Regions from separate parts of the Streptomyces sp. NBC_00096 genome, predicted to be linked through region 1. Evidence: riboswitches for the same ligand, from Rfam matches in the RefSeq annotation. Region 1 holds a riboswitch; each other region holds the start of a gene.
The links. A riboswitch is a leader RNA that binds a small molecule or an ion and turns the genes downstream of it on or off. The one in region 1 is predicted to bind cobalamin.
Positions count from the first base shown of each region.

Region 2: it holds a riboswitch for cobalamin, as region 1 does, so the genes downstream of both, OG904_RS24215 (cobalamin biosynthesis protein) here and OG904_RS07570 (energy-coupling factor ABC transporter permease) in region 1, are expected to answer to the same signal.
Region 3: it holds a riboswitch for cobalamin, as region 1 does, so the genes downstream of both, OG904_RS30985 (aldehyde dehydrogenase family protein) here and OG904_RS07570 (energy-coupling factor ABC transporter permease) in region 1, are expected to answer to the same signal.

Region 1 covers NZ_CP108221.1:1,822,150-1,825,416, reverse strand. The annotation lists gene cbiQ (cobalt ECF transporter T component CbiQ) at 1-230, opposite strand, end outside; gene OG904_RS07575 (energy-coupling factor ABC transporter substrate-binding protein) at 234-665, opposite strand; gene OG904_RS07570 (energy-coupling factor ABC transporter permease) at 671-1,378, opposite strand; cobalamin riboswitch at 1,407-1,603, opposite strand; gene OG904_RS07565 (flavodoxin family protein) at 1,693-2,430, shown strand; gene OG904_RS07560 (AfsR/SARP family transcriptional regulator) at 2,441-3,267, opposite strand, start outside.
Region 2 covers NZ_CP108221.1:5,483,886-5,487,152, reverse strand. The annotation lists gene OG904_RS24225 (anion permease) at 144-1,418, shown strand; gene OG904_RS24220 (hypothetical protein) at 1,447-1,668, shown strand; cobalamin riboswitch at 1,830-1,980, shown strand; gene OG904_RS24215 (cobalamin biosynthesis protein) at 2,019-2,993, shown strand; gene OG904_RS24210 (cobyric acid synthase) at 2,990-3,267, shown strand, end outside.
Region 3 covers NZ_CP108221.1:6,923,357-6,926,623, forward strand. The annotation lists partial or broken gene OG904_RS30980 (IS3 family transposase) at 1-1,134, opposite strand, end outside; partial or broken gene OG904_RS30985 (aldehyde dehydrogenase family protein) at 1,209-1,625, opposite strand; cobalamin riboswitch at 1,815-2,001, opposite strand; gene OG904_RS30990 (serine hydrolase domain-containing protein) at 2,225-3,267, shown strand, end outside.

The DNA of each region.
Region 1 (3,267 bases):
CCCGTGAAGCAGAAGCCGAGCGGGAGCCGGAAGGCCCGCCACAGCTGCCGCCCGGCGACCCCCGCCGGGCCCAGCAGCACGGTGAGGGTGGCGGCGGCCACGAGCGGCCCGCCCGGCCAGGGCGGCAGGCAGACGGCGGTGACCGTCAGCCCGATACCCAGCAGGGCCTTCTCCAGCGGGTGACGGCCGCGCCAGCGGCTGGAGTGCGCCGCCACGTCGATCGGCAGCACCGCCTACGACTCCGCGCGCGCCGGGGCGGAGGGCTCCGCGGCGGCAGGGGAGGGGGCCGCGGCGGAGGCGGCGGAGGTGGCGGGGGCGGCGGCCGCGGCGGGGAAGGCGGACGGAGCGGCTGCGGCCGCGGCCGCGGCGGCTGCGCCCTGGCGGCGGCCCTTGCGGACGCCGAAGTAGTAGGCGAGCACACCCGCGCCGAGGGCGGCCTGCAACGCGAACAGTGCGGACTCCACCTCCCCGGAGGGGGGTTCGTACAGCGGCGAGAACCACGGCTCGTAGTCCGGCTTGAGCTCCGTGATCGCCGACTCCGCCTGCGCGTCGGCGCCCGCGAAGGGCTCCTCCTTGCCCTCGCCCATCCCCAGCGCGATCGGGAGGACAGCCAGCGCCGCCACCAGGAGCAGCAGCAGGCCGTTGATCTTCGTGTTCCGGGACATCCCGCTCATCGGGCCGCCACCTCCGCTTCGGTCTCCCCGGGGCGGGCGGGCGTCAGCTTCGCGACCCCGAGCCGGACCAGGTCCGACTTGCTGGCCTGCATCAGCAGCCGCATCACCAGCACGGTCAGCAGGCCCTCGCTCACGGCCAGCGGGATCTGCGTGACCGCGAAGATCGCCCCGAACTTCGCGAGCGCGCCCGGGAACCCGGTGGCCGGGTCCGGGAAGGCCAGCGCGAGCTGCACGCTGGTGACGCAGTAGGTGACCAGGTCCGCGAAGAAGGCGCCGAAGAAGACGGTCACCATCAGCGGGAGGTCGAACCGGCGCAGCAGCCGGTAGACGGCGTAACCGGCCCAGGGGCCGGCGATCGCCATCGAGAAGACGTTGGCGCCGAGGGTGGTGAGCCCGCCGTGGGCCAGCAGCAGGGCCTGGAAGAGCAGGGTGATCGTGCCGAGCACCGCCATGACCGGCGGCCGGAACAGGATCGCCCCGAGCCCGGTGCCGGTGGGGTGCGAGCAACTGCCCGTCACCGACGGGATCTTCAGCGCGGAAAGGACGAAGGTGAACGCGCCGGACGCACCCAGCAGCAGGGTGCTCTCCGGGTTGGCCTTCACCTCGCGGGTGAGCGAGCGGACGCCGTGGACGACGAAGGGAGCGGACGCGGCGCCCCAGGCGGCCGCGTGCAAAGGGGGCAGGAACCCCTCGGCTATATGCATGAGTGGGGAGACCTCTCCAGCACCTCGTGGATGGACAACGCGCCCCGGCCGGTCTCCTGGCTCACGGGTGCTGCCGTCCCGGCCCCGCCTTCCCGGGCAGCACGGAAACCCCCGCGCAGCCCAGTGGCCTTCCCGCAGGAGTGGAGCCGGACTTCCCGATCACAGTGGCGAGGGCCGCACCGGTTTCCCACCGGTTTCCCGAACACCAAGGCCCGCTGACCCTAGTCGGCCGCACGGACCGGTACCAACCCGCCCCGGGCCCGGACGGGTGCGGCCCGGTGGCGGCCGAGCCCGGCGGCGCCGAGGCTGGTGGCGTGGCTGCCGACACCGATACCGATACCGCGAACCCGTTCGACTACTCCGACCTGACCGCCGTCTACGTCAACTGCACGCTCAAGCGATCACCCGAGCCCAGCAACACCGAGGGCCTGATCGGCAGGAGCCGTACGGTGATGGAGGCCGCGGGGGTGCGGACCTCGCTCATCCGGGCCGTCGACCACGACATCGCGACCGGTGTCTGGCCCGATATGACCGACCACGGCTGGGAGAGCGACCAGTGGCCGGTCCTCTACAGCCAGATCATGGACGCCGACATCCTCGTGCTCTGCGGCCCGATCTGGCTCGGGGACAACAGCTCGGTGATGAAGCAGGTCATCGAGCGGCTCTACGCCTGCTCCTCGATCCTGAACGAGCAGGGCCAGTACGCCTACTACGGGCGCGCGGGCGGGGCCCTGATCACCGGCAACGAGGACGGCGTCAAGCACTGCGCGATGAACGTCCTCTACAGCCTCCAGCACCTCGGCTACGCGATCCCGCCGCAGGCCGACGCCGGCTGGATCGGCGAGGCCGGGCCGGGACCCTCGTACATGGACCCCGGATCCGGCGGCCCCGAGAACGACTTCACCAACCGGAACACGGCCTTCATGAGCTGGAACCTCATGCACCTCGCCGCGCTGCTCAAGCGCAACGGCGGGATGCCCGCGCACGGCAACCAGCGCTCCCTGTGGGACGCGGGCTGCCGCTTCGACTTCCCGAACCCCGAGCACCGGTAGGGGACGCCCCCTACCCCGGTACGTCGGCCAGCGCCGACTCCAGCTGCGCCAGCAGTGGCCGCGCGTTCATCCTGCGGCAGCTCGACAGGGTCTCCTCCAGCACCGCCCGGGCCGCCGGCGCGTCCCCCGAGGCCAGCAGCGCACGGGCCAGCGGGGGCGCCGCCAACGCCCGCACCAGGCTCTGCCCCGACCGGCGGCCCAGCGCGTCGGCCTCCCGCAGGTGGCGCAGGGCCCCCGCCGTGTCCCCGCGGTCCTGGGCGATCCTGCCCAGCCCGATCCGGGCCGCGCTCTGCCCGGCCAGATCGCCGGAACCCAGGGTGAAGGCCAGCACCTCCCCGAAGCCGGCCTCCGCCTCGTCCAGCCGGCCCAGCAGCCGTTGCGCGTCGGCGACCCAGCGCAGCACGCACATCCGGGGCCAGGCCGCGCCGCCCAGCACCGCCACGGCCAGGGCCTCGCGCAGCACCTCCAGGGCGCGTTCCGGCTCGCCGCGCGCGAGCAGCACCTGACCGGTCCCGCGCAGGGCGTGCGCCTGGCCGTAGCGGTCCCCGGCCGCCTCGAAGACGGGCGCGATGCGCCGGCAGCGCCGGGCCGCCTCGTCGAGCCGGCCCTGGATCCGGGCGAGGTAGGAGAGCAGCCAGCCCGCGTACGCCGCCCCGTGCGCGTCCCCCAGCTCCTCGAACAACGCCTCGCCCGCGCTCAGCATCGCCCGGGCCGGACCCCACTCCTCGCGGCAGGTCCGCAGCCTGCCCAGCCCGACCAGCAGCACCGCCTCGCCCGTGCGGTCGCCCACCGCGCGGGCCGCCCCGAGCCCCGCCTCCTGGACGGCCTGCCAGCCGG
Region 2 (3,267 bases), 3.7 Mb from region 1:
GGATGTATCGGCGCCCCTTCCGGGACGAAGGTCCCGATCGGGTGCCGGGTCGATACACCGCATGACCCCTGGCAGTTCACCTTCCGTTCATCCAGGTTGCCTACGGTCCACGAACCACTGACGTCAAACAGAAGCCTGGGTAAATGGAGCACATAACGCTTCTCCTCGGGATCGTGATCATCACCGCTCTCGTGTTCGATTTCACGAACGGTTTTCACGACACGGCCAACGCGATGGCCACCACCATCTCGACCGGCGCCCTCAAGCCCAAGACCGCGGTGGCCATGTCCGCCGTGCTCAACCTCGTCGGCGCTTTCATGTCCGTGGAGGTCGCCAAGACGATCTCCAAGGGCCTGGTCAACGAGGAAGGCATCCAGCCGGAGGTCATCTTCGCCGCCCTGGTCGGCGCGATCCTCTGGAACCTCGTCACCTGGCTGGTGGGACTGCCCTCCAGCTCCTCGCACGCCCTGATGGGCGGCCTGATCGGTGCCGCGGTCGCTTCGGCCGGCATGGGCGCGGTCAACGGCAGCGTCGTCGTCACCAAGGTGCTGATCCCCGCGATCGCCGCTCCGATCGTCGCCGGCGTCGCCGCGTACCTGGCCGCGAAGGTCACGTACAAGGTCGGCAAGGGCATGGGCGAGAAGACCTCGGCCAAGGGTTACCGCGCCGGTCAGATCGCCTCCGCCGGTCTCGTCTCCCTCGCGCACGGCACCAACGACGCGCAGAAGACGATGGGCATCATCACCCTGGCGCTCGTCGCCGGCGGTGCCATCGCCCCCGGCTCCAACCCGCCGGTCTGGGTCATCGTCTCGGCCGGCATGGCCATCGCGATGGGCACCTACCTGGGCGGCTGGCGCATCATCCGCACCATGGGCAGCGGCCTGACCGACCTGCAGCCGCAGCAGGGCTTCGCCGCCCAGACCTCGGCCGCCAGCGTCATCCTCGCCTCCTCGCACCTCGGCTTCTCCCTCTCCACCACCCACGCGTGCTCCGGCGCCGTCATGGGTGCGGGCCTGGGCCGCAAGGGCGGTGTGGTCCGCTGGTCCACCGCCACCCGCATGTTCATCGCGTGGGGCCTGACCCTGCCGGCCGCGGCCCTGGTCGCCTCCGGCGCCGAGCTGGTCATGCGCACCGGGGACATCGGCGTCACCGCCGTCGCGCTCTTCCTGGTCGGCTCCTGCGTCGCCATCTGGTTCATCTCGCGCCGCCAGGTCGTCGACCACACCAACGTCACCGAGGTGGCCCCGGCCGCCGCCGGGGAGCCGGGCGTGGTCACCACGGCCATGGCCGCCGTCGCCGTCCCGCCGATCGCGGGCACCCCCGCCGCCGGCACGACCGCCGCGGTGACCGACGAAGCCTTCAAGGCCACCATCCCGGCCGCCCCGGCGACCCCCGCGGCTCCCGCCGCCGCGGTCTGACCCCGAGAACGACAGAGGAATCCGCAGCATGAAGATCGACTGGGCAGCACTCGGCTCCGTCTTCGGGGTCAGCCTCAGCGCCACCGTCGTCCTCGTGACCCTGTTCACCCTGGGTCTGATGGGCCTGTCCAAGCACGAGGCCGCCACCGAGCGGGGCGGCGCCGCCACCCTGGCCCGCAGCGGCGCCTACGCCTGCTTCGCGCTCTGCGCGGCGGCCGTGAGCTACGGGATCTACCTGATCGTCGCCTGAACCACCCGCGTCGCTCGCGTCACCCGCACCACATGCATCACCTGCGTCACCTGCGTCACCTGATGGCGACGGCTCCCTCCGGGTCCTCCCGGGGGGAGCTTTCGCATGCCCCGGCCCACCCGTCACCACCACCCCACCGCAGGTCAACGGCGAGTTGACGGGCATTCGCGCTGCGTGGTGGACTGCCCGAGCCATTACGGCGGCATGGAGAGGAAGTCCGGTGCGAATCCGGCGCGGTCCCGCCACTGTCACCGGAGCACTCGGCCCGAGTGCGTCCGGGAGCCAGGAACTCTCACCGCCGGACACGTCGAACCAGGGCGCGGACCCTGAGCGAGGACATACCTGCCACCATGCGTGCCGATCGCGTCTTCGCGTACGGCGCCACGGCCGGCCTGATCGGCGACCGGATCCTCGGGGATCCGCGCCGAGGGCACCCCGTGGCCGCCTTCGGACGAGCCGCCGCCGCCGTCGAACGCGCCCTGTGGCGCGACGACCGCGCGCGGGGCGCCCTGCACACGCTGGTGTGCGCCGGGGGTGCGGCCGCCGTCGGCGCGCTCGGCGCCCGCGCCGTGCGCTCCCGGCCCGCGGCCGCCCGTATCGCCCTCACCGCAGCCGCCACCTGGGCCGTCGTGGGCGGCACCTCGCTGGGCCGCGAGGCCCGCACCATCGGCGGAGCCCTGGCCGCCGGGGACGCCGCGGCGGCCCGGGAACGGCTGCCGCACCTGTGCGGCCGCGACCCGCAGGCCCTGGACGAGCAGCAGATGGCCCGCGCCGTGGTGGAGTCCGTGGCCGAGAACACCTCCGACGCGGTGGTCGGGGCCCTGGTGTGGGGCGCCGTCGCCGGCGTCCCCGGGCTGCTGGCCTTCCGCGCCGTGAACACCCTGGACGCGATGGTCGGCCACAAGTCCCCCCGCCACCTGCGCTACGGCTGGGCCTCCGCCCGGCTGGACGACGTCGCGGGCTGGCCGGGCGCCCGGCTGACGGCGCTGGCCGCCGTCCTGGCCGGGCCCGACCGGGCGGGAGCCGTACGGGCCTGGCGCGCGGACGCCGCTAAGCACCCGAGCCCCAACGCCGGACCGGTGGAGTCCTCCTTCGCCGGGGCGCTGGGCGTACGGCTCGGCGGGACCCTCGCCTACGGGGGCCGGGTCGAACACCGGGCCGTGCTGAACGGCGCGGCCGGGCGGCCCGTGGAGGTCGCCGACATCGAACGGGCGGTACGGCTGTCGCGCCAGGTGACCTGGGTGGCGCTGGGGGCCTGTGTGGCCGCCCGGATGCTGGTCTCCCGCATGGCCGGCACTTCCCGTACAGGAAAGGGGCGCGCATGAGCGGCGCGAAGCGCGGCGGGGGACTCCTCGTCGCCGGTACGACCTCGGACGCCGGCAAGAGCGTGGTCACGGCGGGCATCTGCCGGTGGCTGGCCCGCAGCGGTGTGAAGGTGGCCCCGTTCAAGGCCCAGAACATGTCGCTGAACTCCTTCGTGACGAGGGAGGGCGCCGAGATCGGCCGCGCGCAGGCCATGCAGGCACAGGCGGCCCGCGTGGAGCCGACCGCGCTGATGAACCCGGTGCTGCTCAAGCCGGGCAGCGACCGCAGCAGCCA
Region 3 (3,267 bases), 5.1 Mb from region 1:
AGCCAGGCGAAGACGGTTCGGCGGCAGGTGTCGGCATCGCCGTAGTCGGGGTCTCCTTGGAGGGTCTCGCGTTTCAGGGAGGCGTGGAAGCTTTCGCAGGCCGCGTTGTCGGCGCTGGTGCCGACCGCGCCCATGGAACGGGTCACCCCGAGCTGGTCGCAGAGGCTGGCGTAGGCCCGGGAACCGTACTGGGCGCCGTGGTCCGAGTGGAACACGGCGCCGTCCAGGCTGCCGCGGGTCGAGCCGGCCATCCGCAGTGCGTCGGCGACCAGGCCGGTGCGCATGTGGTCGGCGATGGACCAGCCCACGACCTTGCGGCTGAAGCAGTCCAGCACGGTCGCGAGGTAGAGGAACTTCCTCCCGCGAGCGGGAGATAGGTGATGTCGCCCATGTATTTCCGCCCGGGCTCAGGGGCGGTGAAGTCTCGCTGGAACAGGTCTGCGACCGGTGTGGTCGACGGGTCGGGGACGGTGGTGCGGACGCGTCTGCGCAGCCGGATGCCGGTGACGGAGTGCGTCCTCATGACCCGGGCGACCCGCTTCTCGTTGACCACATGCCCCTTCTCGCGGAGCTCGGCGGTCACGCGTGGTGAGCCGTAAGCGCCACCGGACTCGCTGTGGACCTTGCGGATCTCCCCGGCCAGGACCTGGTCATCGCGCTGCCGGGCGGCCCGGGCCTGGGCGCCGGCGAGCCATTTGTAGTAGCTGGACCGGTTGACGTCCAGGACCTGGCAGAGCCGCTTCACCTCATAGGTGGCCCGGTGGTCGTCAACGAACTGGAAGCGGCTGGTCACCAGTTCGTCTCTCCGGCGAAATACTTGGCCGCCTTGCGGAGTATGTCCCGCTCGGTGGCGAGCTTGCGCTCACTGGCCTCGAGCTCGGCCACCCTGGCCTCCAGCCGCCGGACCCGCTCGTCCGGATCACTGGGCGACACCGCCGCCCCGTGGCCGGCGGCCTGCATCACAGCAGCGGCGGTGCCGCCACGGCGTTCGCGGTCCCGCAGTACCCACTCCCGCAGGGTCGCCCGGTTGACGCCCAGGTCAGCGGCGATGCCCTTGTACGTCGCACCGGGCGTGGACTCGTACAGGGCCACTGCATCTGCCTTGAACTCGTCCGAATAGTCCTTCAGAGCCATCGGTGGTCTTCTCGCTTCCTCCGGATCAATCAAGATCCAGTATCAGCGTGTCCACCACTCAGGGGGAGGCCCCGTGTGCGCAGGGAGTGCACTTCGATCCCGGTACTCACGTTGTCGCTGAACTCGCCCTTGAGGAGGTGCGGGATCCCGGCGGCGAACTCGACTACCTCGAGGCCGCGTTGCAGGTCGCCGTGCGCGTCGGCCACGGTCTTGCCGTGCTCGGCCGACAGCAGCCGGGCGAGGGAGTCCCGCTCCCCTTCGATCAGTTGCAGGAAGCGCAGCAGTACGCGCGAGCGGCGCTGGGGGTTCCACTGGCCCCACCCGGCCTGCGCCTCCTCGGCGTTGGCGATGGCGGCCTCGGTGTCGGCGCGCCCGGCGAGCGGGACGCGGGCCTGTACCGAGCCGGTGTTGGGGTCGTACACGTCGGCGAAGAGGCCGGATGTTCCGGTGGCGTGCTTCCCGCCGATGAAATGGGTGAGTTCACGGACCATGGGTGCCTGCTCTCGTCAGGTTGGATCCGGGGATGGCACGGCGCAGCCGCGGACGGACCCGATGGGGCACGCCGCTGGGGAAGGTCGTGAGAACTACGAGCGCGTGGACAGGTGGTGCGCGCGCTCCGCCGGATCACCAGGGTCATGGGTACAAACCGGTGCCATGCGTGTCTGCTCCATCCTCGTGGACAACACGGAACGTTCCGCGGCCGGTATCCTGACTTCCGGATCCCCGCGTGCCGCCCGCCTTCCCGACGGAACCCGTCAGTGGCGTGTGGATGGCAGCACACTCCCCGGTCACAGTGGCGGGACCGTGCCGGTTTCTCACCGGCTTCCCTGCACCGCGGACCTTGTGCCCACGAACATATAGTTGGACGTCCTAGTAAGTCCAGACCCGCTGCCGCAACCGGCGGCCGCGCGCCGCGCCCGGCCCTTCCCTTGTCGACCCGTCCTGCGTAGCTTCGCCGCTACCGGGCGGCACCGTCCGGCGGTACCGACACGGGGGAACGATGAGAGGCATACGCAGAACACGCACCACACACATCACGCAGACCCCACGCATCACGCACACGCCACGCACCACAAGGGGTCGCCTCGCGGTGGCCGCCGCGGCCGTCCTGGTCGCCGCCATGGGCCTGCCGTCCACACCGGCCGCCGCACACGACAGCCACGAACCCCTGCTCTCCGCCATGCGGGCCGAGGCGGGGACCGCCGTCGGCGGCGACGGGATCCCCGGGGTGATCGCCGGCGTCTACAAGGACGGCGTCTCCTGGACCGGTACCGGAGCCACGGACGCGGGAACACCCGTACGCAATCCTGACAGCCCCTTCCGGGCCGGCTCGATCACCAAGACCCTGACCGCGACGACCGTGCTCCAGCTCGTCGCCGAGGGCAAGGTCCGCCTCGAGGACGACGTCTTCGGCCTGCTGGGCCCGGTCCTGAAGACGAACCCGGTCGCGGGCTGCAACACGGGCACCGGGCAGTGCTTCAACCCCCCGCCCGGCAGCCCGCCCATCACCGTGCGGAACCTCCTCCAGCACTCCAGCGGCATCTTCAACTACCTCGGCGACCTGGGGGTGCTGGCGAGCGCGGGCAGCAGCTTCCCCAACCTGCCGGAGTACTCCCCCCAGCAGCTCGTCGACGAAGGCGCCTCCCACGGGCCGCTGTTCGCCCCGGGCGGCGGGATGCACTACAGCAACACCAACTACGTCCTGCTCGGCATGATCATCGAGCGGGTGACCGGGCATCCGTGGGCCGACGAGGTCACCCGCCGGATCATCCAGCCACTCGGCCTCACCCACACCGTGCTCCCCGGGTCCACACCCACCCTGCCGACGCCCCACGACCAGTTCTTCACCAACTACCTGCAGCGGCGCGGGCTGTTCGGCCACCTCTCCGTCCCGGCCGCCGACTGGAACCCCTCCATCGGCGGCGCGGCCGGAGCCGTCGTGTCCACCAGCGGTGACCTGATCACCTTCATCCGCGCACTGGTCGGCGGCCGGCTCCTGCCCCCGGCGCAGCTCGCGCAGATGATGACCGAACTGAACCCCACCGGGGCGGGAGCTCCCTCCACCCCGATCCCCGGCGTCCCCTGCGACCCGGCCCGGGCCTGGCCGGAATGCATCGTGAACCCGGCCATCAG